3 regions of the Heyndrickxia sporothermodurans genome follow, and region 3 is predicted to be linked to each of the others. Evidence: riboswitches for the same ligand, from Rfam matches in the RefSeq annotation. Region 3 holds a riboswitch; each other region holds the start of a gene.
The links. A riboswitch is a leader RNA that binds a small molecule or an ion and turns the genes downstream of it on or off. The one in region 3 is predicted to bind thiamine pyrophosphate.
Positions count from the first base shown of each region.

Region 1: another riboswitch for thiamine pyrophosphate. It lies ahead of thiT (energy-coupled thiamine transporter ThiT); the one in region 3 lies ahead of thiW (energy coupling factor transporter S component ThiW).
Region 2: another riboswitch for thiamine pyrophosphate. It lies ahead of B5V89_RS12370 (YkoF family thiamine/hydroxymethylpyrimidine-binding protein); the one in region 3 lies ahead of thiW (energy coupling factor transporter S component ThiW).

Region 1 covers NZ_NAZB01000021.1:141,069-151,943, forward strand. The annotation lists gene B5V89_RS10605 (PBP1A family penicillin-binding protein) at 117-2,192, opposite strand; gene B5V89_RS10610 (universal stress protein) at 2,385-2,900, shown strand; gene thiT (energy-coupled thiamine transporter ThiT) at 2,933-3,508, opposite strand; TPP riboswitch at 3,644-3,748, opposite strand; gene B5V89_RS10620 (ATP-binding protein) at 3,959-5,065, shown strand; gene B5V89_RS10625 (LSm family protein) at 5,128-5,379, opposite strand; partial or broken gene B5V89_RS20715 (YjcZ family sporulation protein) at 5,581-5,658, opposite strand; gene B5V89_RS10635 (GDSL-type esterase/lipase family protein) at 5,744-6,388, opposite strand; gene B5V89_RS10640 (serine hydrolase) at 6,560-7,348, opposite strand; gene B5V89_RS10645 (ABC transporter ATP-binding protein) at 7,351-8,358, opposite strand; gene B5V89_RS10650 (C40 family peptidase) at 8,374-9,276, opposite strand; gene B5V89_RS10655 (peptide ABC transporter substrate-binding protein) at 9,453-10,875, opposite strand, start outside.
Region 2 covers NZ_NAZB01000025.1:132-11,006, reverse strand. The annotation lists gene B5V89_RS12410 (DUF58 domain-containing protein) at 1-121, opposite strand, end outside; gene B5V89_RS12405 (AAA family ATPase) at 124-1,080, opposite strand; gene nadE (ammonia-dependent NAD(+) synthetase) at 1,389-2,216, opposite strand; gene B5V89_RS12395 (nicotinate phosphoribosyltransferase) at 2,241-3,707, opposite strand; gene B5V89_RS12390 (cysteine hydrolase family protein) at 3,730-4,284, opposite strand; gene B5V89_RS12385 (energy-coupling factor transporter transmembrane component T family protein) at 4,413-5,168, opposite strand; gene B5V89_RS12380 (ABC transporter ATP-binding protein) at 5,143-6,801, opposite strand; gene B5V89_RS12375 (ECF transporter S component) at 6,807-7,385, opposite strand; gene B5V89_RS12370 (YkoF family thiamine/hydroxymethylpyrimidine-binding protein) at 7,400-7,993, opposite strand; TPP riboswitch at 8,090-8,200, opposite strand; gene B5V89_RS12365 (amino acid permease) at 8,827-10,269, shown strand; partial or broken gene B5V89_RS12360 (helix-turn-helix domain-containing protein) at 10,679-10,875, opposite strand, start outside.
Region 3 covers NZ_NAZB01000019.1:326,548-337,422, forward strand. The annotation lists gene B5V89_RS09320 (hypothetical protein) at 1-94, opposite strand, end outside; gene B5V89_RS09325 (Dps family protein) at 248-697, opposite strand; gene B5V89_RS09330 (VanZ family protein) at 994-1,488, opposite strand; gene B5V89_RS09335 (amino acid ABC transporter ATP-binding protein) at 1,653-2,399, opposite strand; gene B5V89_RS09340 (amino acid ABC transporter permease) at 2,413-3,096, opposite strand; gene B5V89_RS09345 (amino acid ABC transporter substrate-binding protein) at 3,112-3,906, opposite strand; gene B5V89_RS09350 (hypothetical protein) at 4,074-4,259, shown strand; gene B5V89_RS20075 (hypothetical protein) at 4,429-4,593, shown strand; gene tenA (thiaminase II) at 4,680-5,369, opposite strand; gene thiE (thiamine phosphate synthase) at 5,409-6,014, opposite strand; gene thiM (hydroxyethylthiazole kinase) at 6,004-6,813, opposite strand; gene thiD (bifunctional hydroxymethylpyrimidine kinase/phosphomethylpyrimidine kinase) at 6,827-7,636, opposite strand; gene thiW (energy coupling factor transporter S component ThiW) at 7,605-8,126, opposite strand; TPP riboswitch at 8,240-8,340, opposite strand; TPP riboswitch at 8,400-8,502, opposite strand; RNA gene ssrS (6S RNA) at 8,654-8,849, opposite strand; gene B5V89_RS09385 (ABC transporter permease) at 8,969-9,892, opposite strand; gene B5V89_RS09390 (ABC transporter permease subunit) at 9,885-10,754, opposite strand.

The DNA of each region.
Region 1 (10,875 bases), on a different contig from region 3:
TTCCCATAAATTCAAAAAATCTTCATGCTTAATGCATTACTCTCATCATTATGTACTTTTTTTAAAAAATAAAAAAGCAATTCCAAAAAGGAACTGCTAATTAATAAGTTTGGAGGTTATTCTCCTTTGAATTGTTTCAGTTTATCTTTTATTTTCTCTTCGAGGATTTTCCATTTGCTTTTTCCATCTTCTAGTTTTTCTTTGAGTTTTTCTGTACCTTGTTTCAACTTTTCATTTAGTTCTTTTGCTTTTGTTTTAAACGGGTGGTCTGACTCATATTTTTTTTGCATTTGGCTATTGATCGATTCCGTTTCAAATTTTTCTGCTTTCGTGTATTTTAACGTATTTTGCATAATTGATTGAAAAACGGGAACCACGCCTTGTGCACTTAACCCATATAAATAATGCTCCCGATCGGTTTTATCATAGCCGATCCAAACAGCACCGACAAGATTAGGGGTATAACCGACAAACCATTGGTCAGCCGTTCCGTCAATATTATTAAAAGGAACTTGTGTTGATCCCGTCTTACCGGCAATTTGATAACCTGAAACATTAGCACCTTTACCTGTCCCAGTTTCCATCACGTTTAAAAGCATTGATGTCATTTCATTGGCCGTTTTCTTATCCGTAACTTTTGTTACTTTCGGTTTTCTTTCAACAATGATTTTCCCTGTTGGTCCAACAATTTTAGTAATGATATGCCCATCTTCACGTTTTCCTTCATTGGCGAAAGCCGAATATGCTTCTGCCATTTGTAAAGGGGATACCCCTTTTCTTAAACCTCCAAGTGCAATGCTTAAATTTCGATCTTTATCTGTTAATGGAATACCGAATCTCTTAACGGCATCCATTCCTTTATCAATACCAATCTCATTTAATAACCAAACGGCCGGAATATTAATCGAGTTTTCGATCGCTTTATACATTGGTACTTCACCTTGATATTGGCCATTATAATTTTTCGGTGAATAATTATGACCAAATGTCATTTTTTCATCCTTTAACATTGAATCAGGCTTGTATCCTTCCTCTAAAGCTGGTGTATACACCGCTAAAGGTTTAAAGGTCGATCCGGGTGATCGTTTTAATTGTGTCGCGCGATTAAATCCTCGAAAAACCTTTTCCCCTCTACCGCCGACTAACCCACGAATCCCACCGGTTTTTGGATCAAGTAGTATTGACCCGCTTTGGACGATCTGTCCTCCTCTTCCTTGAGGAAAGTTATAATTATTGTTATATACATTTTCCAATGCAGATTGGATATTTTGGTCCATTTCTGTATAAATTCGATAGCCACGCGTCATAATCTCATCTTGCGTCAATCCGAATTTCTCAGTTGCTTCTGCTAATACCGCATCAACATAATAAGGATATTTACCTTTCATTGGATCTTTCTGTTGATCATTAAGAACTAATTGTTCCTTTTTAGCGTCGTCGAATTGTTTTTTCGTGATGTAGCCATATTGTTTCATTGCCCCAAGAACGACATTTCTGCGCTTAATCGTTCGATCCATATGATAATAAGGATCAAGTGCAGATGGCGCATTTACAATTCCAGCAAGTGCAGCGGCTTCACTAAGATTAATATCTTCTACATCTTTACCAAAATATCGTTGGGCCGCTTTTTGAACTCCCCATGCACCATGTCCAAAATAAACTTGATTTAAATACATTTCTAAAATATCGTCTTTAGTGTATTTTTTTTCAATTTCAATGGCTAAAAATAATTCTTCGATTTTCCGTTTAAATGTTCTTTCATCCGATAGCAAAGCATTTTTCGTTAGCTGTTGGGTAATTGTACTTCCGCCCGCTGTTATCCCGCCGGCAGTTATATTTTTAAAGAGTGCGCTCGTTATTCCTTTCACATCGAATCCACCATGTTGGTAAAAACGATGGTCTTCAATAGCAACAATTGCATCTTTTAAATGTTGGGGCATTTTTTTAATCGAGACGCCTTCTGTTCGGTTTGCGGAAATTTTGCTTGCGACATCTCCGTCTTTATCGTAAATAACAGTCGATTGTGCTAAGCCCTTTTTCAAAGACTCAACATTTGCCGTTGCTGCAAAATATCCAAAAAAGGCAAGAAACGCTAATAGGGTTACTGATCCTCCTAGAATAATTATTTGATTCATATGTGCCTTTTTCCAAAATTTCTTTACAGCTCCACGAAATCGCTGTAACCATTCCATACTTTTCCCTGCCTTCAATTAGTTAAAATTGATACTACCTATTTCTAACGTAAAGCATATTATGTTAGGTAAGAAAAATCAATGAAAATTATTTTACTTTGTAATGTTTTTGTAATATAAGTCATTCGTTTGTTTGTTATTTGCACTGAATAAAGGGTATATAAGAAGTAATATAAATAGGAGCTGATGAATATGTATAAACATATTTTAGTTTGCTTTGATGACTCAGACGGCAGTAGAAAAGCATTGGAAATAGCAGCGGATTTATATTTATTAAATCAAGAATGCCAATTAAGTGTTGTCCAAGTAATAAATGGAACGACTTATTCGATAGACACGCCACTACCTGAAGATAGTTTAGGCAAGTCAGGATATACTGCGATCCCGCGTTCAGATGGTGGTGTATATGTCACACACCTTCCACTTGAACATTCAATTCAAGAAAATACAAAACATTTTATACAGGATGATGACCCCGATCTTCGAGCGGAAGTCACGGAGATTTTACAATCTAGAGGAATCTCTTTTCATTTTGATACGCTTTATGGAAAGACATCCGACAATATATGTGAATACGCGAATTCCAATCAAATAGACTTAATTGTCGTAGGTCAAAGTGAAGAAGGGATTTTCAAGCGGATTTTTCTAGGCAGCACGGAGGAAAATATTATTAAAAATACAACTAAAGATGTGCTAGTCGTTAAGTAATTAAAGGGTACTTAGCAAAGTACCCTTTAACTTTATTTTTTGATTTGGACAAGTCTTGGAGCAATAAATAAGATCATGACAACAAGTACTGAGCTTAAGACAAAATTGATCGACATATATGTTCCATTATAAATCAATGAATATAATGCAACCGGTTGTCCTTTCGGTGCATACGAACCGAAAAAGACAATACCTGTGTAGAAATGGGCAAGGAAACGTAATAAACTACCAAGAAAAACACCTAAGACAGTGTATGTAGTCCATTTTCCGATATTTCCATTTTCTATAGATGTTTTGATTTGCTTTGCAAAAATACCTGCTAAACCAATCACTGTAAAGGCGACAAAATAGTCGACAATCCCTTGTACCGGATGATAAAATACTGAAAATCCTGTTACAACTTGTAGCGTACCTAATATAAATCCAGTTAACAACCCGCCTTTTAAGCCCCAACGATAAGCCATTAAAAATATCGGTATCATAGCTAATGAAACGGATCCGCCTTCTGGCCAAATAGCCTTACAAATAAATGCTGAAACAAGGTCAAGCAAGTAAGCAAGTGCTCCGAGAACAGCAACTTCTACTAAAAACAATGTTTTTTTATTCATCTTATATTCCCTTCCTTTCTTTTCGTCTGAAGAGTGACTATGAAGGCTCGGAGGGAATGTAAAAACAACTGTATTGCGTTTTTTACACAAAAAAAGCAATACAGGACGGTTTAAGGAAATCGCTGCATTGCTTTCTATTCCATCAAACCACAGTCCCTGCGCTAGCATTATCTAACAGGTTCATAGGGTCAGAACTCATACGTTCACTCTCAGCCGATTTAGGCTCCCCTTGTGGGATTATATTTATTTAATAATACTAATTAACTATACTATTTTTTAATACCGTTTACAACTGATTTATCCATATTCTTAAAGATATTTATATGCTATTTTATGAAACTATAAGTACATTTATATAACTTTAACTTGGTATTATTTAAATATTTTGATATATTTTAGATGAAGAAATTTTTGCTAATTGTTATTTTGAAGAAAAGGGAGGTGAAAAAAATGATACCGCTTAGACAAGATATCGTTGCATTTTTTGATAAAAATATTGATAAAATTGTTGCGATTTGGAATGAACAATTGATAAACTCCAAGTCAAATCCTTTAAAATCCAAATTTTTCAATAAAGATACTTGTCATGATTTTCTTATTCAATCATTGTCAATATCGAAGGAAAAATTGGAGCACTTTTTAAAATCCCTTGCATCTAACTTTGCTAAAGAAAAACTTGATCAAAATATTGATTTAGGTGAAGTTACATATAATTTAAGTATTGGTAAATCAATAACTACTAAGTTTTTATACAATAATTATTTAAATGTAAACGATGTCAATGCCTATATTGACAAAATTAATTATGCTTTTGACAAATTATTGTTTTATGTTGTTACATATTATTCAAATGTTAAAGATCAAATCATTGATAAAAAAAATGAATACATAAATACAACACATCATGAACGTTTAACACTTTTAGGACAAATGACATCTAGCTTCGTTCATGAATTTCGTAATCCATTAACTTCTATTCATGGATTTGTGCAATTATTGCGTTCTGAAAATCCACAATTGCCTTATTTGGATATTATCTCTAACGAAATTGAGCAATTAAAATTTAATATCTCTCAATTTCTTATGCTATCAAAAAAAGAAATTGTGTCAATTGAAATGACCTCTTTTTCATTAAATGATTTAATTGAAGAAGTCTTATCCTTTTTGTATCCTCGTATTTTAGAAGTAAATGTTGATATCCAAAAACATTATTTGCATGAAATTAGCATTCATGGCTTTAAAGATGAAATAAGACAGGTACTTATTAATATTATTTTTAATGCGGTTGATGTACTGAAAAGCGTGAAGAATCCGATTATCCAAATTGAATTGGATATTACTGAAAACTCCGTTATTATAGACATAAGTAATAACGGACCAAAAATACCGGAAGAAATGGTTGACACTATTTTCGAGCCTTTCGTTACAACGAAGAAGAGCGGAACAGGGCTTGGTTTGTATGTTTCCAAAAATATACTTGAAAAACACGGTGGAACTTTAACTTGTCAATCTAATGACGATTGGACAACTTTTACAATAATCTTTCCAATATTATAAAAGGATGTATTCGTTGAAAAAGACTCCCTTTAAAATAGGAGTCTTTTTCAAAAGACAACGGCCTACCAGAAAAACCAAGGAAGAAGCGCTAAGCCAACTATGGCACCAAGTGCGACACCCCAGCCAAAGCCGCCCCAGCCCCAACCCCAACCATAACCGTATCCTCCATAATTCCTTTGTGGGAGTGGGCGTAAATAAACCATTCGATTATCAACTCGATGAATGATTCCTCTGTGCACTCTTCCATCACGCGTTCTTATTTCAACGGGCTTTCCAATATTTCTTGAACAAATATGGTAATGTGAAGCAGACATGTACTATTCACCTCCAAATATCCTTCCACACCATTTTATGGTCAAGTCACTTAATTGGAGTGGGACAATGGAGTAGGTTAAACGTTTGATTATATATAGAAAAGCGAAAGCGCCTTGGTCAGCCCCGACAAGCAAATGTTTTTCTTTTCTTAAAATAGGAAAAGTCCAGTCTTAAAAAAGACCGGACTTCTTTATTTTAACCTAATAAACATATGCTGCTCCTACAATGATAAGTAAGATGAACAATACTACGATTAATGCAAATCCTCGGCCTGCACCCCAGCCGACACCGTAGCCATATCCACCTACTGGATAACCACAACCGCCATACCACATAAGCTTCTCACCTCCTTTTCAAGTGAATTTATCCATCTTGTTCTCCTCTAATAGAGTCATAGCCAATTTCATGTAGCCGATTTGCAATTTCAATATGTCCTAAATGGTTTGGATATAAATTGTCACTAGTACACCAATTGTCCAATTTATCTTGTAAATGTTGCTGGAGATTTATCGTTTTTAAACATCGTCGATTTGCCCTACATTCAATATAGCGATTTATACGCTGTACCCATTTATCTGCTAAAGGATCATTAGGATACGGATTGTGCAAACCGAGAATAATAAGCATGTAGTTATCTTCTTGTTCCTCTTTCAAATCGCGTATCCCACGAATGATGTCATCAATTGTACTTCTACATTTTCTTGACTCATGAATAAACTCTTCTTCATTGCCCGTTTCATCATATTTTTTCTTTGCTGTTTGTAAATCTTGATGTCCGGCAGATAAAACAATCATGTCACTTTGTTTAATGCTTCTCATTATATTTGGATCACTCAATGATTGGAGGATATCATTGGCATGATTATTTGCCGCTGCTACATTTGTAACAAACACCCTTTCTCTTAAATTCCGTTCTGCAAGACGTGCATGTCGATGTACAAAACTTGGAGATAAAAATGGTGCACCATGCCCTGCACATAGTCCGTCACCGATCGCGAGATATCTCATGTCACCCCTCCCTACCCATCAAAAGATAAATCCTTATTTATATTTATTCAGCTCTTTATATGTGGTAACTGTCCATATTAAAAATGGGCTTTCGTCTATAAACGAGAAAACAATTTAGAAAATTACGAAATAAAATAGTGTATCATAAAATGATACACTATTCCTGTATTGTTATTGAATTAAATAGTCATATACAGCCTTGCCGGTCCGAGCAATAATTTGTTTTCCCTCATACTGATTTTCTAATTGATCGATTAATACTGCCATAAATACTTGATCGTCATTATGCCTAATAATTGCAACATCATGTTCAACACCGGGAATTTCCCCTGTTTTATTAGCAACAAATACATGATCCGAATCCATCATTGCAGGTAATTTATCTTGAAATTGCTGTCCAGAAAGGATATTCAATATTTCATACGTACTCTTTGAAGTAAGGAATTGATTTTCCACGATTTCTTTTAGGAATATTACCATATCGGATGCAGAAGTAACATTATCTAGCCCCATATCCCTGGCCACATAATCCATTAATCTTCTTTCTAGTCTTGTATGATTGCATCCTATTTGTTTATTAAAATAATTAATCGTTTCCTGACCGACTAGATCAATCATCATATTTGTTGCCGTATTATCCGAAACGATAATCATTAATGTCAAAAGGTCTTTAACGGATAAAAGAGTTCCTTCTGTTAAATATTGAATAACACCTGATCCTCCCACTTTATGCTCAGGTTTCACCTCTATTTTCTCTTCTAAATCAATTTTCCCTAACTCCGCTTGCTGAAATGCAGCCATAATAATCGGAATTTTTATTAAGCTAGCAGAAGACATTTCGCGTTTACTATTTTTACTAATTATCGTCTCTTCGTTTATTTCTACGACTATGCTTACAATGCCTAACGATTGTTCGATAATCCCATCGATTTGTTTTCTTAAGCTTGCTACACTTCTCATTATCATGATCCCTTCGTAAGTAGTGCTTCTTTATTCATTCCGGGGTGATTATTGTATAAGTGACAAGCGACAAAATGTTCTTCTTCTATTTCTCTCCACTCCGGAATTTTCGATTGGCATATATCACTTGCTGCGGGACATCTCGTTCTAAATACACACCCACTCGGAGGATTTATTGGACTTGGTATTTCTCCTTTTAAAATAATTCTTTCACGCTTATCTTCAATTTCCGGGTCGGGTATTGGGATGGCTGAAAGTAATGCCTGCGTATATGGATGAAGTGGATTTTTATATAAATTACTGCTACTTGTTAATTCAACTAAATGTCCAAGATACATGACACCTATGCGATCACTAATATGCTTGACCATTGATAAATCATGGGCAATGAATAGGAAAGTAAGCTTTTTCTCTTTCTGAAGCTTTTTTAATAGATTTACAACTTGAGCTTGAACGGAAACATCTAAAGCGGAAATCGGTTCATCGGCAATAATAAACTCCGGATCTAGCGCTAAAGATCTTGCAATACCTATGCGTTGGCGTTGCCCCCCACTAAATTCATGAGGGTAGCGATTTGCATGCTCACGATTTAAACCGACATCCTCTAAAAGTTCATAAACCCTTTGACGTCGTTCTTCTTTATTTTTAAATAACCCATGCACTTCCATTGGCTCGGAAATAATCTCTTGGACTGTTGAGCGTGGGTTTAACGATGCATATGGATCTTGAAAAATCATTTGTATTTTTCGATTGAAGGCAAGCTGTTCACTTTTATTTAATAGGTGAATATTTTTCCCTTTATATAAAACTTCACCTTCAGTTGGTTGATATAACCTCATTATTAATCTTCCAGTTGTTGACTTTCCGCAGCCGGATTCTCCAACTAGTCCGAAGGTTTCGCCTTCATTTATATGAAAACTAACATTATCAACTGCTTTTAACCGTGCTCCTTTTCCTACTTCAAAATGCTTCTTTACATGATTAATTTCTAAAACTTTGTTTCTCTCCATATGTATACCCCCAAACTAGATCCAATAGCGACGTGCTGCACAAAGTTCTTTCTCGTATGTTCCGGCTATTTCTTCTATTACGATTGATTTTCCCGTATTCGGTGAATGAATCATTTCCCCTTCTCCGTAATAAATAGCGACGTGATGAATATGTCCTTTTCCTTCTTCATAAGCGAAAAATAATAAATCTCCCGGTTGAATTTGTTGAAGATCTACATCTATGCCTCCATCTGCTTGCTCATGTGCATCTCTTGCAATTATATAGCCGGCAGCGTTACACATTGTATAGCTGAATCCGGAACAATCAAAACCAAATCCACTCATCCCTCCCCAAAGATACGGGAGTCCGATAAATTTTTCCGCTTCACGAATAATGAATTCCCCATTCTGTCTAGGAGCCTCATTTATTTTAAAAATATGAATATCTTCGTTTTTCAAATAAGCATAGCCTGAGGGAACTTTAACTTTACTATATTCCTCTAGTGTTTCCACTATTGGTAATTTCGTTTGATAACTGACTTCCATCCACTTGTTACCAGGTTTTTCGTAAAGGGTGGCAGTAGGTTGGCAAACAACGGCTACTTGATCGTAATTATTTTCTTCCTCTTCTTTTTTTCTTAATTGGTTCAACGGAATCCATCCGGGGTAGCCGCGATCATCCTTCTTACTTGATTGACTTGGAATAACACAGAATGCCCAATCACCGTCAATCTCTATTACTTGAGCTTCTTCACCTAGTAGAACTTGAGATTGCACAAGGTTGTCATTGCATAGATCTAGCTTTGTTTCATAAGTTAATGAATTTAGCCATTTTGGGATATCTACTGGATTTGTAATGGCATCCACATCTATTTTTCTCGCTGAATCTTTCGATGTCCATAATGTTGCAACTGCTACATTTATTTGATATAGTTCCATATTCCCCTCCGTAGGTTTGCTTAATTTGAGGAAAAAACCTTATCAACTGATACGCATGATAAGGTTTCTTCCAAGTTTCAATAATCTACCACTCCATTTATTCAATGGTTGTTTTCGTAAAATTGTGTTTCGCGAGCTGAACATTGACCGTTCCTTTCCGCTACAGGCACTTGCTTCTACTCAATATATGCCCATTTTAATTCTAAGTAGCCAACTGGGTGACGAACAATGCCTTTTACATTGTCTTTTTGTAATGTCACTTGGTTGTAGAAATGAATTGGGATAATTGGCATTTCATCAAATAGGATTTTTTCCGCTTCATGCATCATTTCGAAGCGTTTCGTTTCGTCTGCTTCGTTCTTTGCATCTTTAATTAGTTGATCAAATTTTTTATTGCTCCAAGCTGTTCGATTCATCGTATGTCCGGTTTGGAAGTTTTCTAAGAAGTTAATTGGATCAGCATAATCAGCTAGGAATGAACTTCTTGATAACTGGAATTTAAATTTCTTCTGTTCTTCTTGGAACACATTCCATTCCATATTTGCTAGTTTAATATCTACGCCTAAATTTTCTTTAATCATCGCTTGTATTGTTTCAGCGATCTTTTGGTGGTCAGGACTTGTGCTATAAGTGAGCGTAATTGCCGGAAGTTTCTTATAGCCTTCCTCCTTCATTCCTTTTTCTAATAGTGCTTTTGCTTCTTTTGCGTCAAATTTAATTAAATCGCCACCCGCTTCACGGAAGTCTTTTCCATCTGGTTGGTTAAACCCATTTGAAACGAAACCATGTGCAGGTTTTTCTTTATTTTTAGTGACGAAATCAACGATTTGTTGCTGATCGATTGCCATTGCAAACGCTTTTCGAATATTAACATTTTGGAACGGCTCTAGTTTTAAATTGAAACGATAAAAATACGTTCCCGCTTGATCTTCAATTTGTTCCTTACCTTCTTTAAATATTTGTTCACTTGCTTCAGCTGGAATAGCAGAAGTATCTAATTCGTCATTTTGATACATTTGATATTCTGTCGTAGGATCATTCACCATTGCCCATGTTACTTTGTCTAATTTAACATTCGCTGCATCCCAATAGTTTTCATTTTTGGCCATTTCCATATTACTATCATGTTCCCATTTCGTTAATTTAAATGGACCATTCGCAACAAAGGTATTGCTTTCCGCAAACCATTTTGGATTGGCTTCAGCGACCTTTTGATTAATTGGGAAAAATGCCGGATTAGCAATGACACTTAAGAAATATGCTTGAGGACTAGTCAACACAACTTCAAATGTTTTTTCATCCACTGCTTTTACTTTGACATCGTCCTTTGAACCTTTGCCGGTATTAAAAGCTTCTCCACCTTCAATAAAATATCCTAAAAATGCTGCTGGTGAACCTGTTTTAGGGTCAAGAAGGCGTTTCCATGCATATTCGAAATCTCCTGCTGTAACTGGATCCCCGTTCGACCATTTTGCATTTTCACGAATATGGAATGTATACGTTTTTCCATCCTTACTAACATCCCATTTCTCCGCTGTCGCTGCTTCTGGATTATGATCCTGACCTAATCTTGTTAACCCTTCCATTAAGTTGTTTAAA
Region 2 (10,875 bases), on a different contig from region 3:
CAAAACTGAAAAATAGGAACCAGCTAACAAAGCCACCTTGAAACATGGCATAGGAGAAAGTTAATAGAATAAAAATAAGAAGAAGAATTAGTTTCCCCCATGTTTTTAATTTTGTTTTCATCATTATCTCACTGCCCTTTGAACGGGAACCTGTACAAATTTAATTACTTCTTTTACAATATCTTCTGCTGTTTTGCCGCCATATTTAACCTCGGATTTAACAATAATTCGATGCGAAAACACGAATGGGGCTAAATATTGTACGTCGTCAGGAATAATGAAATCTCGGCCATGTAATAAAGCATAAGCTTGTGATGCTTTCATTAATGCGATTGATCCACGAGGACTTACCCCTAGGTAAACATTCGTATGATTCCTAGTGTAATGTGCTAGTTCTACAATATATTGTTTAAGTGTTTGATCGACATACACTTCTTTTACTTCATCTTGTAATTCCACTAATTCGGAAAGAGTAATTACCGAGTCTAAACGGTCAATCGGTGCTTGTTTTTGTGTTCTATCTAATATATCTATTTCTTCATTTATATTTGGATACCCCATTTTCATTTTTAAAAGAAAACGATCTAACTGAGCCTCTGGTAAAGGGTATGTACCTTCATATTCAATCGGGTTTTGTGTTGCCATAACGAAAAACGGTCGCTCCAATTGTCTTGTATTTCCGTCTACTGTGACACTGCTCTCCTCCATTCCCTCAAGTAAAGCGGATTGTGTTTTCGGAGATGTACGGTTTATCTCATCAGCGAGAATAATATTTCCCATAATTGGACCTGGTCTATATTGGAATTCAAATTCTTTCGGATTATATATTGATACTCCGATCACATCGGAAGGCAATAAGTCTGGTGTAAATTGGATTCTCTTAAAGTTGGCATTTACTGATTTGGCCAATGCTCTTACCATCATTGTTTTTCCAACCCCTGGAACATCTTCTAATAAAACATGCCCTTCAGCTAATAACGCAACAAGACTGAGTTCCGCCACATCTGATTTCCCAATCATTACTTTTTCGATATTATTTATAACTTGCTTTAATTTTGGATGAAAAATGGTATCTTTCATTCGAATCCCCCTATTATCTCTATCAATGTAGTCTGGAAAATTTTAAAATTTCTTATTATTTTTAGCATACTATGAATTGGGATGAAGAAAAAGAGTTGAACGAAAAAATTCCTAGACTTTTTCCTTTTTTTTATAGGGTTTTGAGAATAAACAATGGTCCGTTCCTTTCCGCTGCAGGCACTTGCTTTCTGCGGGGCTGGCGATGAGCCTCCTCGTCGCTCCGCTCCACTCTGTGCTTTTAATACGTTTAAAAAACAATTTTTAAAAGAACCTAATATAATAAAAAAAGAGCCCCTTAGGACTCTTTTTTATTTCCAAAAATCATCAAATATTGTGATTGGCATGTGTCGTTTATGTTCGGATTTTTGATATAGTTTTTCAATGGTTTGTTGTGCTTGCTCTGAAACCTTTTTTCCTTCTAGGTAATTATCAATTTCGTCATAGGTGACGCCTAATGCACTTTCGTCTGACAATTGCGGCCGTTCATCTTCAAGGTCAGCTGTTGGTGTCTTTAAGTATAAATGCTCTGGGCATCCTAGTTCTTTGAGCAGCATTCTACCTTGACGCTTATTTAAGCGAAAGATAGGTACGAGATCCGCTCCGCCGTCTCCATATTTTGTATAAAATCCTGTAAGGTTTTCAGCTGAATGATCGGTACCAAGAACAACGCAATTTTCCATGGCGGCAATACTATACTGTGCTTTCATCCGCTCTCTTGCTTTTTCATTACCTTTTGCAAAATCAGATAAGATAATGCCTGCTGCTTTCAATGAAGCTTCACTTGCATCGACAGCAGCTTTAATGTTTACTGTTATAGCTTTAGTGGGGTTAATAAATGTAATTGCATCCTCCACATCTGCTGCATCCTTTTGAACACCGTACGGAAGCCGAACAGCAATAAATTTATATTCATTATTCCCAGTTTCTTTACGCATCTCATCAATCGCTAGTTGCGCTAGTTTTCCTGTTAAAGTAGAATCCTGGCCCCCTGATATACCTAAAACAAATCCTTTAAAAAAGGGATATTTCGATAAATAATTTTTAAGGAAATCTACACTCTTTCGGATTTCCTCATGGGCATCGATTGTAGGACTCACTTTCATGTTTTCAATGATTCTTCTTTGTAGCTCATCCACTTCGCATTACCTCCATTATCTTTTTTATTTTTTCATATGGGCAATCTTTTCACGAACGTCCTCAATATTTTTAATTTTGTTATCCCAACATTTTTGGCTAAGATCAACTGGATATTCGTGGGGATTAAGTGAGCGTTTGTATTCTTCCCAGAGTAATCCTAAGCTTTCTTTCGTGTAGCCTTGTATTTCTTTTAATTCCGGTAATCGATAGACTAATTCCCCATTTACAAAAATATCATGTTGTAAATCTTTCGCTTCAAAATCAGTTACAGTTTTACTTATATATGTGTGCACGGGATGGAACATTTTTAGCTTTTCTTGAGATTGTGGATCTTCATCCTGCATTGCAATATAGTCACCTTCAGATTTATTCGTATTTGTATTAATAATTCGATAAACCTTTTTTAAACCAGGTGTCGTCACTTTTTGCGCATTTGATGAAATTTTAATGGTATCTTGCATCACTCCATTTTCATCTTCAATGGAAACCATTTTATAAACCGCGCCTAATGCCGGCTGCTCGAAAGCAGTGATTAACTTTGTCCCTACTCCCCACATATCAATTTTGGCTCCTTGGGACTTCATATGGAGGATTGTATACTCATCTAAGTCGCTTGATGCGACAATTTTCGCGTCTGGGAACCCTGCTTGGTCTAACATTTTTCGTGCTGCTTTTGATAAAAACGCCATGTCTCCGCTATCTAATCGAATACCAATAAAATTAATTTTATTCCCTAATTCTTTTGCAACTCGTATAGCTGCTGGGACACCCGATTTCAACGTATCATATGTATCCACTAAGAATACACAATCCCGATGGCTTTCTGCATATTTATGAAAAGCTGTATAATCATCACGATATGCTTGTACCATCGCATGGGCATGGGTACCTGAAACAGGGATTCCAAATCGTTTACCCGCTCGAACATTACTTGTTGAATCAAACCCGCCGATGTAGGCAGCTCTTGTTCCCCACACAGCAGCATCCATTTCATGTGCTCTGCGCGTACCAAATTCCATTAATATTTGGTCACCAACTACATTTTTAATTCTCGCTGCTTTCGTTGCAATCAATGTTTGGTAATTCACAATATTAAGCAAGGCGGTTTCAATTATTTGCGCTTGTGCCAAAGGTGCTTCCACATGAATTAAAGGTTCACTGTCAAAAACGATTTCCCCCTCTTTCATCGACCGAACGGTTCCTGTAAAGCGCATTTCACTTAAATATTGTAAAAATTCCTCATCATAGTTCAATTCTTCACGTAAATATTGAATATCTGTTTCAGAAAAATGAAAATCACGTAAGTATTCAACAATTCGTTCTAACCCCGCATATACTGCATACCCATTGTCGAAAGGAAGCTTCCTGAAAAAAACTTCAAATACCGCTTTTCGTTCATGAATACCGTCATCCCAATATGTTTTTGCCATATTGATTTGATATAAATCCGTATGCAGTGCAAAACCGTCGTCCTTATATAACTTTACCATTTAACCCCACTCCTTATTTACCCTAAAAGAGTACCTTCGCACCCAATGTATTTTTAAAATGTTCTAATGCCCATTGATGGCCTGTATCATTAAAGCTCGCCACAGCGTTCCCATGAACAACTATTTTGTATCCTTTATTATAAGCATCTACAGCCGTATGCAATACACAAATATCCGTACAAACGCCACATAAATGTAGTTCTTCAATTCCACGTTCTCTTAGCTTTATATCCAAATCCGTTCCGGCAAATGCACTATAACGTGTTTTATCCATATAGTGTACATTTTCGTCATTTTTATGTTGTTCATACAAACCCTGTAAAGCTCCGAATAATTGACGCCCCTGTGTTCCTACTATATTATGCGGTGGAAACAGCTTTGCCTCCGGATGGAGTGTGTCTTCTTTTTGATGACAATCGATCGCAAAAACAACATAATCACCGGAAAGTATAAAATCGCTTGTTAGCTGGATAATTATATTTTCAATGTCTTGACCTGGTTTCCCACACGTTAATTTACCATCATCTGCAATAAAATCGTATGTATAATCAATATTAATTAATGCTTTTCTAGTCATCACAAAACACCCCTTATTGGCAATCTCGACACTATTGTACTATAAATTCTTAAAATAAGTGAAAATAAAACACCCATTTAATTACCGTAATCATTTTAAACAGCAATTAATGGATGTTTTTTTAAGATCTAAATCGTTTCAGAAACGTATTTAGAAATGATGAATATACCCACCATTAAAAGAAAAAACAGCATATCTTTTCCACTAACCTTCAACTCATGATAGAAAGTTCGATCCCTGCTTCCCGTGAATCCCTTTGATTCCATTGCAATTGCTGTTCGCTCTGCTTTTCGTATCGCACTTGCTAAAAGTGGAATGGTGTATTTTTTTAAAAGCTGTATTCTCCCTTTTATCCCTTTCTCCCAATGAACGCCTCGAATTCGATGGGCATTTCTAATAATCGTAAATTCATCCTTTAATAAAGGTAAAAACTGATAGCCTGCTAAAATTCCGTAGGCAAGCTTAGGGGGAAGTTTACATTGTTGAATCAGACTTAACATAAATTTAGTTGTATCTGTTGTTAATATAAACATTAAAGACAAGGCAGCAAAACAAAGAACACGTAATCCAAGTGCCAGTCCAGTATTCAGTCCGTAATCAGTAATCTCAAAAGGACCTAATTTAGCATAAGTGACGAAACTAGTATTACTTGGTGGATTCGAAAATATTGTTGTTGTCCACACATACCCAAAGGCAATGATAAAAAACGGTACAAATCGTATACACCATTTTTTCATCCCTACTTTACCAAAAAGAAATGTGATTAAGACCGTAAAAGACAAGTAAAGCAACGGAGTTAAAGGGTCAAATACAAAAGCTAAAAGGACAACAGAGACCAAAACGACAATTGCTTTTATACTAGGATTTAGTAACTGAAGCCGCAATTGGTTCACCCCTTATCCCATATGTATTCCAAATTGAATATAATAATGGATTTTCAAGGTTTGCTTTCTCCACAATTTCACTATTTTCTAAAAATAGCTCATGAGGTGTTCCTTGAAACACTACTTCCCCTTCGAAAAGAACGATGACTTGATGAGCAAATTTCGCCACAATTTCCATATCATGAGTCACCATCAACGCCGTCATCCCAATGTTCACTCTCGATTGAATAATTTTCATCATTTCATTCGTCGCTTTCTCATCCTGCCCAAAGGTTGGCTCATCTAATATAAGGAATTCCCGTTCATCCACTAGCATCGTAGCTACACTTAAGCGCCGCTTTTGCCCTTGACTTAATATGAAGGGATTATGATCCTTTAACCGAAGTAAACGAAAATCTGAAAGAATATTAGCTACCTTAGAATCGATATCTTCTACTTTTTTCATTCTTGGACCAAAGGCTACTTCATCAAATACCGTATCCGCTATAAATTGATGCTCCGGATTTTGAAAAACGTAACCAATTGAATCCAACCTCACCTTTTCATCCAAATCCTTGAACAATTTATTCCCATAGAAAATCTCCCCTTGCTGTTCCTTAAGAAGTCCCGCCAACATCAAAGTTAATGTAGATTTACCCGCACCATTCGGACCTACAATCGCTGTCCATTCACCCTTATTTATTGATAAATGGATATTTTTTAAAATTTGTTTCTCCCCCCGGGAAAAGGAAACGTGTTTCATTTGGATTAACGGCGGTGTTGGGAAATCATTTACTGCCTGTAATGGAAAAGAAGTGTCTACCTCATCTAACTCTTCCATTAATTCATCCACTGTTAATGGATAAAAGTTTTCTCGCACCTGTTGACCGAATAGTGTCACCTTTGGGAGGCATATTCCAAGATCTTTCATATCATCAAAATGATGAACCAATCCTTTTTTCAATGAACCATCGTACATTAGTTGTCCGGATTGTGTAAAAACAAGGGTGCGATCAATAAAAGGAACCCAATAATCAAGTTTATGCTCTATGACGATGAGAGAAAAATTCATTTCTCTTTGCAATCTATCAATCGTTTCAGCAAAATCTTTTGTTGCCACCGGATCGAGCAAAGCAGTAGGTTCATCTAAAATCATCAATTCGGGTTCCATTGCCATCACACATGCAAGTGCCAGCTTTTGCTTCATTCCACCTGATAGGGTAGAAATATGAGCTTGTCTATACTTCTCTAAACCAACTAATGAAAGAGACCATTCTATTTTTCGTATCATTTCTTCTTTAGGTAATTTTATATTTTCTAAGCCGAATGCGATTTCATCCTCTACAGTGAGCATACAAAATTGGGAATCAGGATCTTGAAATACGACGCCAATTCGGCTGCTTAATTGTCCTGGTTTATAAGACTGAATCTCTTTCCCAGCATATTTAATACTCCCAGTCCTGTCCCCTTCAATTGAATTTGGAATCAGCCCGTTTAAACAAAGTGCTAACGAACTTTTGCCGGAGCCACTTGGTCCTAATAATAGAAGTTTTTCACCTTTATTTATGGAAAAGGAGATATTGTTTATAATCGATTGCTCCTCATAAGATAATGAAAGATTCCTAACTTCTAATAAAGGTTCCCGTATCTCCATTTCAATCACGCTACTTTTCTCTTTTTCATCTCTTTGCCTAATGGCATTCCATTAAGCACTCCTGTTTTTGCCAATCCTTCACTTATATACTTACCTAATAATCCCGCAAGGAGCGCACCAGAAACCATTCGTATCGCTAGCATGGATAAAACATACGATGGTGATAGTGTTGCAAATCCAGAGATAAAATACCCCCAAGCAAAACTAAATATCGCTGAACCAACTCCGGCAAGCATTAACACCCATGTTGAATAACGCTTCCAGCCAGTTGCGGCAAACACAACCTCAGCCCCTAAACCTTGGATCATTCCAGAGATTAATAGTCTTGGACCAACTGCATTCCCTATTAAAATTTCCACAAATGCGGCGATCGTTTCCGCCAAAACCGCTGCACCTGGCTTGCGAATAATATTTGCAACAATGATAGAAACGATAAACCATATCCCAAATATCGGTTCATAACCGATCGGTCCGACTAACCCAAAGAAAATATTCCCTACTTGGGTAAATAATAAATATACGATGGCAAAGACAATTCCTAACACTGACATCACAACAATTTCCCGCAGACTCCATTTAGACATCACTTTTTCCCTCCTTATTTCTTTTTCCTCGAAGGACTATTCGCCGAAATATTGACTGTCATTGTTACGTGCTTAACTTTTTCCTGAGTATAATTAAATGCATGCTCGAGTGTTGTAAACACATCATGCGCATCGCCGTCCAATCTGCTGGCATAGTGAATTCCTCCAGTAAATGTGTTTTGTTGTTTGGCGATATCCACAACATCTGCAATGATTTGCATATAGTTTTCATTATTCATCGGATATAACGCAAATTGTGTAGGCGCTTCAATATGAATATTTTTTACTCTGTCTTCATTCATCCGAACATCGTCCTCGGACATATACACATCTCCATCTAAATCTCCCGGGCATCCAATTGAAAATGTTCCATTTAAGACAACATGTTTTTCAGTATTAGCCGCAATTAAATAGATAGCTTTTGCAACGTCAAACACATGCTCCATTTTCCCACGGATTACTGTACTAATATCATCCGTTTTCACCCATACTTTAGTGGTGTCGACCCGTTGAAGCGTAGATAAAATAATATCTACAAATTCATCCGCCATCGGATAAAGGGAAAAACGAAAACCTACAATTCTACTTGTTCCACATACTTCTGTCATAACCATTCTCCTCTCTTTTTTTGGAGAATAAAAAAACTGCATCTCTTGGAAGATGCAGTAGTATACGAATAGATGCAAATCAATGAATGATTCTACACCAATACTACTACACTTCCCCACGCTAGTATTATCTAGATCGGGTAATAAGGGATCGGAACGCACTTCCACGTTCACATCTCAGCTTTTTCAGCACCCCTAGTGTAGATAGGTCATATGCAGTTTTATTATTCGCCCTTATCATACATGACAAAAAATCATGTGTAAAGTTACTTTAGCATTATTTGTTTATTCTCAGCATACCAAACTATTCTAGGAAAATATCCATAATGCAATTTCATTCAACAAAGTGATAAAATATACAACTTTCTATTTCCATTCTTTCCGGTTTATGATATCTTTATATAGTTATTAATATAATTTTTTATTTATAAATATCCATTAATTTTATTCGAAGTTGATTTCCGCTGCAGGTGCTCGCTTTCCGCGGGCGGTTCGGGAGCCTGTTTAGCTCCGGCGGCTATCGACTAGCGAACTTCCGGTCACCTCCCTACGATAAGTCATCATCGATTCGTCCTTTAGGACTCATCGTGATTCCTTTATCTCAGTCGCTGCCCTCCAGTTCGTACGTCGATAAGCAAGCCGCCTATGCTTTTCGAACTCCTCGGCGCTTATCGCGCCTGAGGGGTCTCCCGTATACCGTTTTTCCCGCAGGAGTCTCGCACCTTCCGCTCCAATCAACAAGACGTCTAAATCAAGATTGAACTTTAAACAAAGCCATTAGTTTAAACATGGTTATTTTAAGGGTATGAATGGATTACGGAGGGTTTATATAGATGGAGAATCAAAATGGAGGATTACAACGTAGTTTAAAAGCACGACATTTGACGATGATTTCATTAGGTGGATCCATTGGTACCGGGCTGTTTCTAGGAAGCGGATCTGCTATTTACCAAGCAGGACCAGGCGGCGCACTGCTTGCCTATATGATAATTGGTGTCATGGTGTATTTTATTATGACGAGCCTTGGTGAACTAGCTTCTTTCATGCCAACAAGTGGGGCATTTAGCACCTATGCTACCCGCTTTATTGATCCAGCACTTGGATTTGCATTAGGGTGGAACTATTGGTACAGCTGGGCGATCACACTTGCGGCAGAACTTTCCGCATCAACATTAGTCATGAAATTTTGGTTCCCAGATAGTCCATCATGGTTATGGAGCGGACTTTTTATCTTGATTATTTTTGGACTGAATATTCTCTCTGTTAAAGGCTATGGCGAGGGTGAGTATTGGTTCTCTTTCATTAAAGTTGCTACCATCATTATTTTCATTATCGTAGGTATTTTAATGATTTTAGGTATTATGAAAGGCGATGCCATTGGCTTTAAAAACTTCTCAATTGGGGACGCTCCCTTTCACGGTGGCCTACTAGCAGTTATTGGTGTGTTTCTTACCGCAGGATTTTCTTTTCAAGGAACAGAAATTGTCGGTGTAGCTGCAGGTGAAAGTGAAAATCCGAGAGAAAATGTGCCTAAAGCAATCAAAAGTGTATTTTGGAGAATTCTTTTATTTTATGTACTTGCAATTCTCGTTATAGGTTTAATTATTCCTTATACAACAAAAACCCTGCAAAGCGAAGACATCATGGTCAGTCCGTTTACGTTAGTGTTCAAAAAGGCCGGACTCGCATTTGCCGCATCATTAATGAATGCAGTCATCTTAACAGCCGTTCTATCAGCTGGAAACTCAAGTCTTTATGCATCTACAAGAATTTTATATGCTTTGGCAAAAGAAGGACAAGCTCCTAGGTTTTTTGGTAAATTAAATAAGCGTGGAGTTCCAGTCGCCGCTCTTATTGCGACAACTTTAGTGGGAATGCTCGCATTTCTAGCATCAGCTTTTGGTGATGGAGCGATTTACATGTGGCTGTTAAACGCTGCAGGGATTACTGGTTTCATTTTTTGGCTCGGTATTGCTGCCAGTCATTATCGGTTTAGGAAGGCTTATATCGCTCAAGGACATGCACTTGAAAAGCTTCCATACCGTGCAAAACTATATCCGTTCGGTCCAATTCTCGCTTTTGTCGTTGGATTAGTTGTCATACTAGCCCAAGACTATCAAGCATTTCTTGGTGATAAAATAAATTGGATGGATCTGATCGCCGCTTATCTCGGTATCCCATTATTTATCGTTATGTGGTTAGGATTTAAATTTATTAAGAAAACAAAAGTGGTTCCTTTGAAGGAATGTAAGATTGATATGGATGAGTTTAAGTGAACTACTGTATAGGCATTTTTGTATAAAAATGCCGTGGTAAACATAACCTTTGTAAAAAACAGGTTATTCAATGTTGGTAATTAGCCTGTCCTAACGCCCTAGACTTTGAGAGGCAAGAAGCCGATCAAGGTCTAGGGCGTTTTGAATAAAGTTTATTGTTGTTATGCATTGCATCGACTATATGATAATTCTTTTATTAGTTGTTCGGCTCTGTTATCTTAACAATCGATATGATAGGATTTCGGTATCGAATAATAAACCATCCATATCAAATATAATAAGCTGGATTTGCTTCATATAGGCTATCTCCTTTTCTATCCATTTTCAATAAATTTTGTCCATAATACTATATCTTCAAGAATTATGTTGTTAAATTATGAACTTCATTTTCCGACTAAATATTTTCGTATCATTTTTTACTTTTTCTATATTGATTCGGTGTTATCCCCACTTGTTTTTTAAAAAGTCTACAATAATAGGAAAGTTGCGAAATTCCACATTGTTCCGCAATTCGTTCTATTGACCAATCAGTATAGATTAAAAAGGCTTTTGATTGTTCAATACGGATGCGATTTAAATACTCAATTGGTCCATATCCAAACACTT
Region 3 (10,875 bases):
ACCAGATATGGATAATCTGATTTAGGGAAAGTTTTTTGTTGGTAGTAAAAGCAATTGTATTAAAAAGGATAATCGCAATAATAAAGCCAATCATAGAAAACGTCCTTTTTAGTTTTAAATTAACCTTACTTTGTTGTTCTAGTAAATCATTATCTGCATAAAGCCAAAAAGTATTGGATGAAATATAATATTTTCATCCAATAACAGGATTAGTAATCCTCTTTTCTTTCCTTTTGCTAATTAATTATTATTCATAAGCAAGATAAGCGTTAAACATCCAAATATGCTTTTCAAATTTTCCTTGTAATTCGTTTAACAAATCAATTGTCGGTTGATCTTGTTGCTCTTCAGCTAACTTTCTTCCTGTTTCATTCAATTCTCTTACCATTTGCCCATAATCACTGATTAATTGAGAAATAAGCTCATTTTCCTTGTCATCCGCCTGTGCCTCAACAAGAGTCGTTTCTTCTAGAAATTTGCTCATTGTTGCTAATGGCTTTCCCCCAATTGCAAGAATTCTTTCTGCAAGTGTATCTATATCTGCTGCCATTTCGGTATATAATTCTTCAAATAATTTATGTAAGTGGAAAAAATGTCTTCCTTGTACAAACCAATGGTAGCGATGAAGTTTAATATACATTACAGAGAAATTAGATAATTCTTGATTTAAGAAATTGATTAATTTTTGATTAGACACGACAACTTCTCCTTTTTCCTATAGTTTCATTTATTTTCTCCTAAATAAAATTTTTTACCCAACATTACTTATTGTTGTTTTTTAAAATAATTAAAAGGCGATTTCTACATCGCCTTTTTATTGTTCTTTAGTATTCTATTTCTTCATAATCTTTTGGTTGTGGTAAAGGATTATTAGGCTGTCTTATGTTTGCCTTTGGTTTCGCCTTATTTTGATTCGGAGTAGAATTCTTTTTACTTTTACTCAAAATTACTCACCTCAATGTATATTCTTGAGTCCAATGATCTTTTTTATACTTACCGAATATTTGTAAATTCGGTGTGTCCTTTACTAAGGCTTTTAATATTCGTATAAACAAGCAAAAACACTAAGTAGCCTAGAACACCACCAATTGTATTTAAAATAATATCATCAACATCAAAACCGCCTACATGATAGGTTAGCTGGATCGATTCAACAATGACTGTGGTGAAAAATGATAAAAATAGAACCTTTAAAAATCCGTTCAATCGTTTAATTAATAAAGGAGCAAGAAAACCTAACGGCATAAAGGCAAGAACATTTCCGAATAGATTGGAAAACCAAATAGTAAAATTAAAATGGTCATAGTAATCAATATACATTTTTATTGTTTTAAATGGGATTATATTATAATTTTCTTGTGTTGCAGGTATCCGATATCGACCTAAGAAAAGAATGTATAACATATAGCAAAAATAAACGAAAAAAATAAGCCAAAAAATGATTTTAAGTATTTTTCTTACCTTTTTAAGATTAATGATTTGGAACATCTTTCTCCCCCAACATTCTCTATTACTAAAATGTATGTATCATTTACAAAATGATGCATTACCTATTATAGACGATTTTTTTCTCTTTTTTACACAAAATCGGTAATTACCATAAATTCTATTAAAAAAAGGCAATGATATGTATATCATCACCGCTGGGATTGTTACCTTACATTTACCTTATTTAAAAATTGCAAAAGACGAGGATTATTCGATTGTCCAAACACTTCATTAGGAGTGCCCTGTTCAACGACTATCCCTTGATCCATAAATATCACCTGATCGGCAACATCTCGTGCAAATTGCATTTCATGCGTGACAACTACCATAGTCATTCCTTCATTTGCTAAATCTTTCATAACTTTTAGCACTTCTCCAACAAGCTCAGGATCAAGGGCGGATGTTGGTTCATCAAATAATATGACTTCGGGATCCAACGCCATTGCTCGTGCAATCCCAACACGTTGCTGCTGTCCACCTGAAAGTTGATGTGGATACATGTCACCACGATCTTTTAGCCCTACTTTTTCTAACAATCCTAATGCTTTTTGCTTTGCTTCTGCCTTTGAACGTTTCAATACTGTAACTTGTCCTTCCATGATGTTTTCCAGTGCTGTCAAATGCGGAAACAAATTATACCCTTGAAAAACCATACCTGTTTGTTTGCGAATAGCCATTATTTCTTGAAGCTTTATCTTTCTATTTTCTTGAAATTCCAGTTTTCGATTTCCAATCGAAAGTGAACCTTTATCTGGAGTCTCCAATAGATTTAAACAACGAAGAAGAGTTGTTTTTCCTGAACCAGATGGTCCAATGATAACAGCAGTTTGCCCTTTTTCGATTGAAAGTGTAATCCCTTTTAAAACTTCTAAATCATGAAAACGTTTATGCAATTGTTGGATAGAAATCATTCTTCGTCCCCCACTATTTTGCTACCGTTCGATTATATCGCCTTTCAAGCATAGATTGACCAAACGATAACACAGTACTAAATAGTAAATAAATGAAAGCTACTTCTATATATAGCCAAAGCGGCTCATAAGTGGCAGCAACGATTTGCTGACTTTTTTGGAACATTTCAGTAACAGTTATCGTTGCAGCAAGTGACGTATCTTTCACTAAACTGATAAAAGAATTCCCTAAAGGTGGCAAGGATACACGCATTGCTTGTGGTAATATAATTCTTCTCATCGCTTGGGATTTCTTCATCCCTATTGAGTATGCTGCTTCCCATTGGCCTTTTGGAATAGATAAAATGGATGCCCGAAAAATTTCGGAACTATATGCTCCCACATTTAAGGTGAAGCCGATGATTGCTGCAGGAAACGGATCTAACGTAACCCCTAATTTAGGCAATCCATAAAAAAGGATAAACAATTGAACGAGTAAAGGGGTCCCTCTAAAAATCCATAAATAAAATTTAGCGAGTAAGATTAATGGTTTAATTGTAGAAATGCGAATAATCGCTATCAGAAATGCTAGTACCGTTCCTAATATAAATGTAATGATTGAAAGAGGAATAGTAAAATATATGCCTGCTTTTAGTATAGGAAAAAAGGAATCACGCAGGATTCCGAGTATTCGGATGGTAGATTCATCTGTGAACATCTTTAATCGATCCCTTTACTTCGACACATCTGTGCCAAACCATTTTTTTGAAATTTTCAAATAGGTACCATCTTTTTTCATATCTGCAAGTGCTCCGTTTACAGCCTTCACTAGTTCATCTGAATTTTTCCGAAAAAGAAAAGCATTACTCGTCGCATTTTTTTCTTCATAGACGACTTTTATAGGCAAATTGGGTTGGTGTTTTTTCAAATCTAAATAAGAAAGACTATCGTTTATTGTTGCGTCAATTCGTTTTGAAGTGATCAGATCAATTGATTGATTGAATCCATCTACAACCGTATTTGTTGCACCATGGTCTTCTGCAATTTTTCGATAATTACTATCTAATGACTGCCCTACTTTTTTTCCTTTTAAGTCATTTAACGTTTTTATGTCATGATTATCTTTTCCTACAATTAAAACAGCTTTCGAGACGATATATGGATCTGACATATCATATTTTTTCAATCGATCCGTTCGAACAGCTACTTCATTGGCAACTAAGTCATAACGTTTCGCATCTAACCCTGCAATCATACCGTCCCATTTTGTTTCAATATATTTAGGTTTTATCTTTAATCGTTTAAATACCTCATTTGCAATGTCGATATCAAAACCTGTAAGCTTTCCAGATTGGTCGTGATAGGTAAATGGTGAATAGGTCCCTTCCGTTCCAATGTTTACGACTCCTTTGTCTTTAATTTTGTCATAAAGGTTTTTTTGCTCGTTTTTATTATCATTGTTTGTCCCACAAGAACTTGTAATTATTGCAAAGGTTAAAATTATGAGTGTAAATAGTAATTTTTTCATCAAGCATCCCTCATTTTTGTATTTATCATTTATTCTCGTAGTTTTGCCCTATGCAAAAAGGGATATGCATCTTGCCTATTATGAAGTATGTTCAATCATTAATTTTACTTCTAAAAATCACACTTATTTTTGTTTGTACATATAATATGACAAGGAGGTGGTTAACAATGGTTCAATTGTTTTTAGCTACAATCGTTGCTGGATTTGCGTTACTTGGCTTAAGTCTGCTTGGAGTTGTTACGGGGACATTAGCTACAGTAGTTGAATTCATTGGAGCAGGTGCCGTTATTCTGTTCGCTATCGTCTTAATTGTTAAAGCAATTATGGCTTTACTAGGGAAACTGAATGTATAAACCTTTTCCTTCATAAAATATGGAGGGTGCCCAAGCTTCTTTTTATACGGACTTATCAATATATTTTTCATTACTTGAAAAAGTGGGATGTCCCACTTTTTTTTATCTTATTTAACTTACATACTTTTTTACATATCAAAGGAAAATAAATCAAAAGGAGGGACAAACTTTGGTTAATCAAAATTTCGAAAAATTTCATAAACTACAAGAAAAGCATAAGTCGAGTTATCTCGGAAAGGATACGGACCAAAAACAATTAAATCCAGATCCGGAATATAATAATCAATCAAATACCGATAAAGCAATTGGAGCAACAGGAAGAGAACTAAAATAAGCTAGGGGTTATCCCCTAGCTGTTTCATATCAATGTTAAACATAAATTCAACTTTTTTAACGAATAAAAATACATACAATACAACTTTATAATGGCCATTCTTCTTGGTGATAGACCATATCCCAGAACATATATTCAAAGCGAGATGTCATTTGAAAATGTTTCTCTAAGGATACCAGTTCATGTTCCCGAGTTCCTTCAGTTAATTGATTCATTAACTTGATTAACCAAAGGGCAACCGATCCAAACTCATCTGATGAATAAGTTTCTATCCAATGTGAATACGGATTTGATTTTATTTGATGGTGATGCTGTTTTTTTAAAAGCTTACCAATCTCCCAATAATCCCATGCACAAGGAAGCAAACAAGAAACTACTTCCGCTAATGACCCATTTAGTGATACGTTTACCATATAATTTGTATAAGCTAGATTTATAGGTGTTGGTTTTACCTGTTCTAATTCCTCTTCAGATATCCCAAATTCTTTAGCATATTTTCTATGCAAGTCCATTTCAAAATGTAGAATTGAGTGTAATGAGTGGGAAAATTTTTGCATTGTTTGTAAATCTTTTGCTTTTTGAGTACCTATTGCAAATAACTTCGAATACTCAATTAAATACACATAATCCTGTTTCATATAATAAGCAAAAAGTTCAATTGGTAAAGAGCCGTCACCAATACCTTGAACAAATGGATGTTGATGATTTTTATTCCAAATGGGTTGAGCATTTCTATATAATCGATCGGTAAATAGCTTCCCTTGCGTCATTGTCATATTCTCCCTCTCTATTTTGCACATTGCAAATTTATTTTTTTACTGAAAAAATTTTTTCGCTGCTTCCTTTGGGTTTTTTGCCTTCATAATTGCAGAAACTACCGCAATTCCAGAAAAATTTATTTCTTTTAATTGATGAAAATTATCTAATGTTATTCCTCCGATTGCTACAGCTGGTATATTTACAGAATCTTTAATTGCTTTTAAGGTTTCCATAGATAACACAGTTGCATCTTGTTTTGTTTTAGTTGGAAAAGCAGACCCTATTCCAATATAATCAGCTCCAATTTTTTCAGCTAATTGGGCCTGCTCGATTGTTTGCGTAGACACACCAATAATCATTGACTTGGGAACTATTCGCTTTAAGGCAGAAAGCGGTATATCGTCTTGACCAACATGTATACCATCAGCTCCTACCGCTAACGCAATATCTACACGATCATTTATAATTAGAGGCACTTGATAGCTTTTTAACAACGCTTTTAAATGTTTTGCTTTTTTATAAAATGTGAGTCCATCGCTATTCTTTTCACGAAGTTGAACGATGGTCACACCACCTTGCACAGCTTCTTCAACAATTGATAAAAGTTCGCCTATTGGGGTTCGTTCATCGGTAACTAAATAAAGATTGTAATTAACATTCATGAATTTTCACCTCTTTAGCAAAAACTTCCTCATTCATTCGATAGATTTCATCCATCAGCTTTATTTTATATGTTCCAATCCCTCCATCTGTTGCCAAGTGTTTCGTTGCACGTTCCCCTGAAAGTGACATAATTGACATTCCCGTGATGGCGGCACCTAAATAATCAGATGTTACGCCAGAAAAACTGCCTATGAGTGAAGTAGACATGCATCCTGTACCTGTTATTCTTGTTAATCTTTCATCCCCATTTGATAGATAATAGTTCTTACTTCCGTTTGATACAACGTCTACTTTGCCACTTATGCCAACAACACATTGGAATGTATTTGCAGCTTGCTGAGCTATTTCAATTGATGGTACAGAGCCATCAGCGGCATCGACTCCCTTTGTTCCACCTGTACCATTAATTAATGTATGTATTTCACTGCTATTCCCACGGATGATAGCCATCTTTACTTTTTCTAATAGTTCCATAGATCGTTCTGTTCGATAACTTGTTGCGCCAACACCGACAGGATCCAATATAACTGGAATTCCTTTCTTATTAGCAGCAATCCCTGCATGTAGCATGGATTCAAAAACAACATCATGAATCGTTCCTAAATTGATAATTAGTGCATCAGCTAGATGGATCATATCTTCTACCTCTTTAATCTCTGTCGCCATTACTGGTGAAGCTCCGATTGCAAGTGTGACATTAGCACAATCATTAATAGTTACCACATTTGTCATATGGTGAATAAGTGGTTTTTTTTCTTTTACTAATGAAATTAACCGTGTCATTTTTGAAATTTCCATTGGAATCCCTCCGCTATTTATTGTCTACTAGTCCAGCACGTTCATATAAATGGTAAAAATGATTTGTTGGACCATGTCCACTGCCAAGTTCTAAGCTATGTTGAATTGCTATTGTAATATAATCTTTTGCTTTCTTAACTGCACTCAACAGGGGTTCTTCCTGAGCAACAAAAGCGGTGATAGCTGAAGATAATGTACACCCTGTTCCATGAACATTTTTCGTATGAATTCTCTTCCCAGGCAACCATGTAAAGTGATGTCCGTCAAAAAATAAATCATTTGGATCCCCTTCTAAATGGCCACCCTTTAATAAAATTTTTTTGGCACCGAGTTCCTGTAATTTGAGGCAGGCAGTATACATGTCTTCAATCGTCCAAATTTTACTGTCTGTTAAACTTTCAGCCTCAGGTATATTAGGTGTAATTAATGTCACCATTGGAAGCAATTTTTCTTTTAACGCATCTATCGCATTTTGCTGTAATAAATGGTGACCACCTTTTGATATCATGACTGGATCGAGGATGATATGCTCTGTACGGTATATATTCAATTCCTTTGCAACCACATCAATATTTTCTTTTGTTCCGAGCATTCCAATTTTAACTGCATCAACATGAATGTCGTCGAAAATAGCAGATATTTGATCACTGATTATTTGTGAATCAATCATTTGTACAGATTTTACTTCCATTGTGTTTTGGGCGGTAACTGCAGTAATAACCGACATTCCAAACACACCTAAGGAAGAAAATGTTTTAATATCTGCTTGGATCCCAGCTCCACCTCCTGAATCAGATCCTGCGATTGTAAGTGCTGTTTTCATGAATGATTCCTCCAAACGTTTGATTTCGTAATAATACTTTCATTAAAAATATGGCAATTAGTGCTCCTGCAAAGGAACTAACTATAAATGAAGGGATAAATCCAAATAAAGCTACATTCTTTCCTAATAGTAGCCTTGCTACTGGATATGCTGCGAGTGCCCCAAGAATGCCAGTTCCAATAACTTCACCCGTAAACGCCCAACTAAGCTTTCTTGTTTTCATAAACAAATAGCCTGATAGAAATGCACCAATCATACTTCCGGGAAAAGCAAATAGGGAGCCGGTTCCTGTGAAATTTCGGATGATTGACACGATAAATGCTTGTGCAATTGAATAAAACGGACCCAATAGGATAGCGGTTAATACATTAGCCATATGTTGGATAGGGAAAATTTTTGCAAATCCCACTGGGATAAAAACGATATTACTTATTAAAGTAGTTATCGCAATAATAACTGCAGTTATCGTCATTTTTTTTAACTTATTCATCTTTACACACCTCCATCATTTGATTTTTGTGAGGAAGCTTTTCTTTCTCCAACAAAAAAACCGCCTTCCTCAATAGAAAGCGGCAATAACAACTGTAACTAGAAAATACAGAATAGCTATTTAGACCGCTTCCCTACGCCGGTATAATCCGGATCAGGTACAAAGGGTTTCAATCAATGATATCTCTCAGCCTATGGCTCCCCTAGCAGAAAAAATTATGAAATTGTACACAAAAAAGCCCATCGTAAGCAGTTAGATGGGCAGAATTGATTATATCTCTTACTCCCACTTCCTTACGCCAGCATAAACTGGATCAAGTTCAAAGGGTCCAGAACATCTCTGTCTCAGTCTTATTTAGACTCCCCTAGCGATAAAATTATTCATTTATGTATATGTTAGCATAAATTAGATAAAAAGAAAGGATAATTTTCCTTTTTAAAATTTGGTTCTTATTATATAATTCCATACATTATTCTCTGTATAAAAAAACCAGTTCCCGATTGGAAACTGATTTGGAAGTTGTCATTTATAAGGCCGCCTTTGCCGTATGAGTATTAAGAAAGTTTTAAACCACCACTCCTCAAAGTGGGTGTTTGCAGAAACGTTCTTGCTTGTCTTCCATGCCATGTAGGCGAAAGCTTGTCATTCCAGTTTCAATATAAAACTCCCTGTTACAGCTTAAAGGTTAAAACTTTATTATCAATACGTACAATGCAGCTTGTATTGTTATATTACTTTATTTTTATCATTTTTTCAAGTGAAATGATTTACTGGAATAATAAACTACCTCATTTTTATGAATTCCTTTGCAATATTATTTTGCAATTATTAAGGATGGTCGTCTAAATCCACTGACTTGTTTGATATCTGCGGTTATAATGTTTTTTTAATCCAACGGCTAAAAGTTGAAATGATACAATCGCAAACAGTAAGCATACTAATGGAATGAAAAGAACGAACTGATTTCCCCACAAATGATCCCTTGCCTGTCCTACTAAACCAGCCCATTCTTTCGTAATCGAATGATATAAAGTTGGTGAGGTTTCTAGCTTCGTTCCTCCTATAAAAATATTAAATAATGCTAATTGTCCCATCACAGTGATTGCGGTAACAATTTCGAGAACAAATAATATAACAATATCTTCTATTAAATGTGGAATGATGTGGCGCTTAATTATTTTCCATTTTGAAGACCCTGTCGTAATGGCGGCTTCAATAAAAGGCAAGCGATACACTTGTATCGTTTTTTCCCGAATCGATGCGGCTACACTCGGAAATCCGATTATGGTCGATACGATGATAAATAATACGATTAATGATATAGGCTTAATAGTTGGATTAAAAGAAATCGGCCACAAAACGAAATAAATGATTAAAAACGATGGAATATACGATAAAGAATGTTCAAATGACTCCCAAATGTGGAGCCTCTTTTTCATTATCCCTGTAAATAATCCAATTCCTAAACCAAGAGCAATTTTTAATAAGGCAATCGAAATTGAAATAAAGACAGTATATTTTGCACCATAAATTAGTAATGTAAGTAAATCGTATCCCCATTTGTCTGTTCCTAACGGATATTCTTTGTATGTAAAGGGGGCTAGCGGTGGAAATGCCATATTTTTTTCCCCATATTGATAAATCGTAATACTGTCTGTTAATTTATGTGGGGCAAACAATGGACCGACTATTGATATTGCGAATAAAAAAAATACCATAATTACGCTGATGATTAAATATGGATTCCATGTTCTTTTTTCATGCATTGATAAACACCCGCTCAATAAAATAGAAAAGTAATTTGATAAACAAATAGCAAAGAGTTGCAATGGTCAATAAGATTAATAATGATAAAAAGACTTTCTGAAATTGATAATCATCAAAAATAAAAATGGTTAATCCTTTTATATTAAACAAATATTCGATAATAAATAAATTTCCTATTGTAAATGATATGGCTTTTTTTAAATCAGCAAAAATATAAGGAATTAAGTTTTTCAATATATGCCGGCTATTAATATAGTGTCTATCCAGTCCTTTGCCTACGGCTGTTCTTATGTAGTCCAATCCGGTTATTTCTATATATCTAGCAGAAATCATTTTAAATAAATAAAATGTTGGCATTAATGAAAGGATGGCAATCGGAAACCATAGATTGACTGAATCGGAAAATGGGGACAACGTAATTACACGTATATCTGTCCACTTGTAAAATTCAACAGCAAGTGCAATCGATAAAATAATAATGATAAAATCTGGAACTAGGGAAAATATATTTATAATCCAACGAAACAGTTTTGTCATTTTTAAGGAACTTAAGAATACACCAAAGCTAAGAGAAAATAATAAAGCAACTAAGATGCTTGAAAATAAAAGAATTCCCGAGTTTATCGAAAATGATTGAATATCGTTTAGTACAGAGTGTGAGATACCATTTATACTGTATGTGCCAAAAGTTCCATCTTGAAAGGACGTAAAAAACACTGGAATATTCATAATCATAACTTCGGGATGAAATTGTAGGTATGCCTCTCCATGATTGTTACTAACTATAAACATGGATGGAAGACTAGTCACTAAAAAGATGATTACTACTATTAAAAAGATTTGCAAAAACTTTTTTATCAAACACCATCACCTCCATCATTGTTACATTAGTTCATTTGGAATATATTTTACCAAAATACGTAGAATTTTTGTTCTATTTAAAAAATATATAATTAAACTTAATGTTATATGCAGATGAATC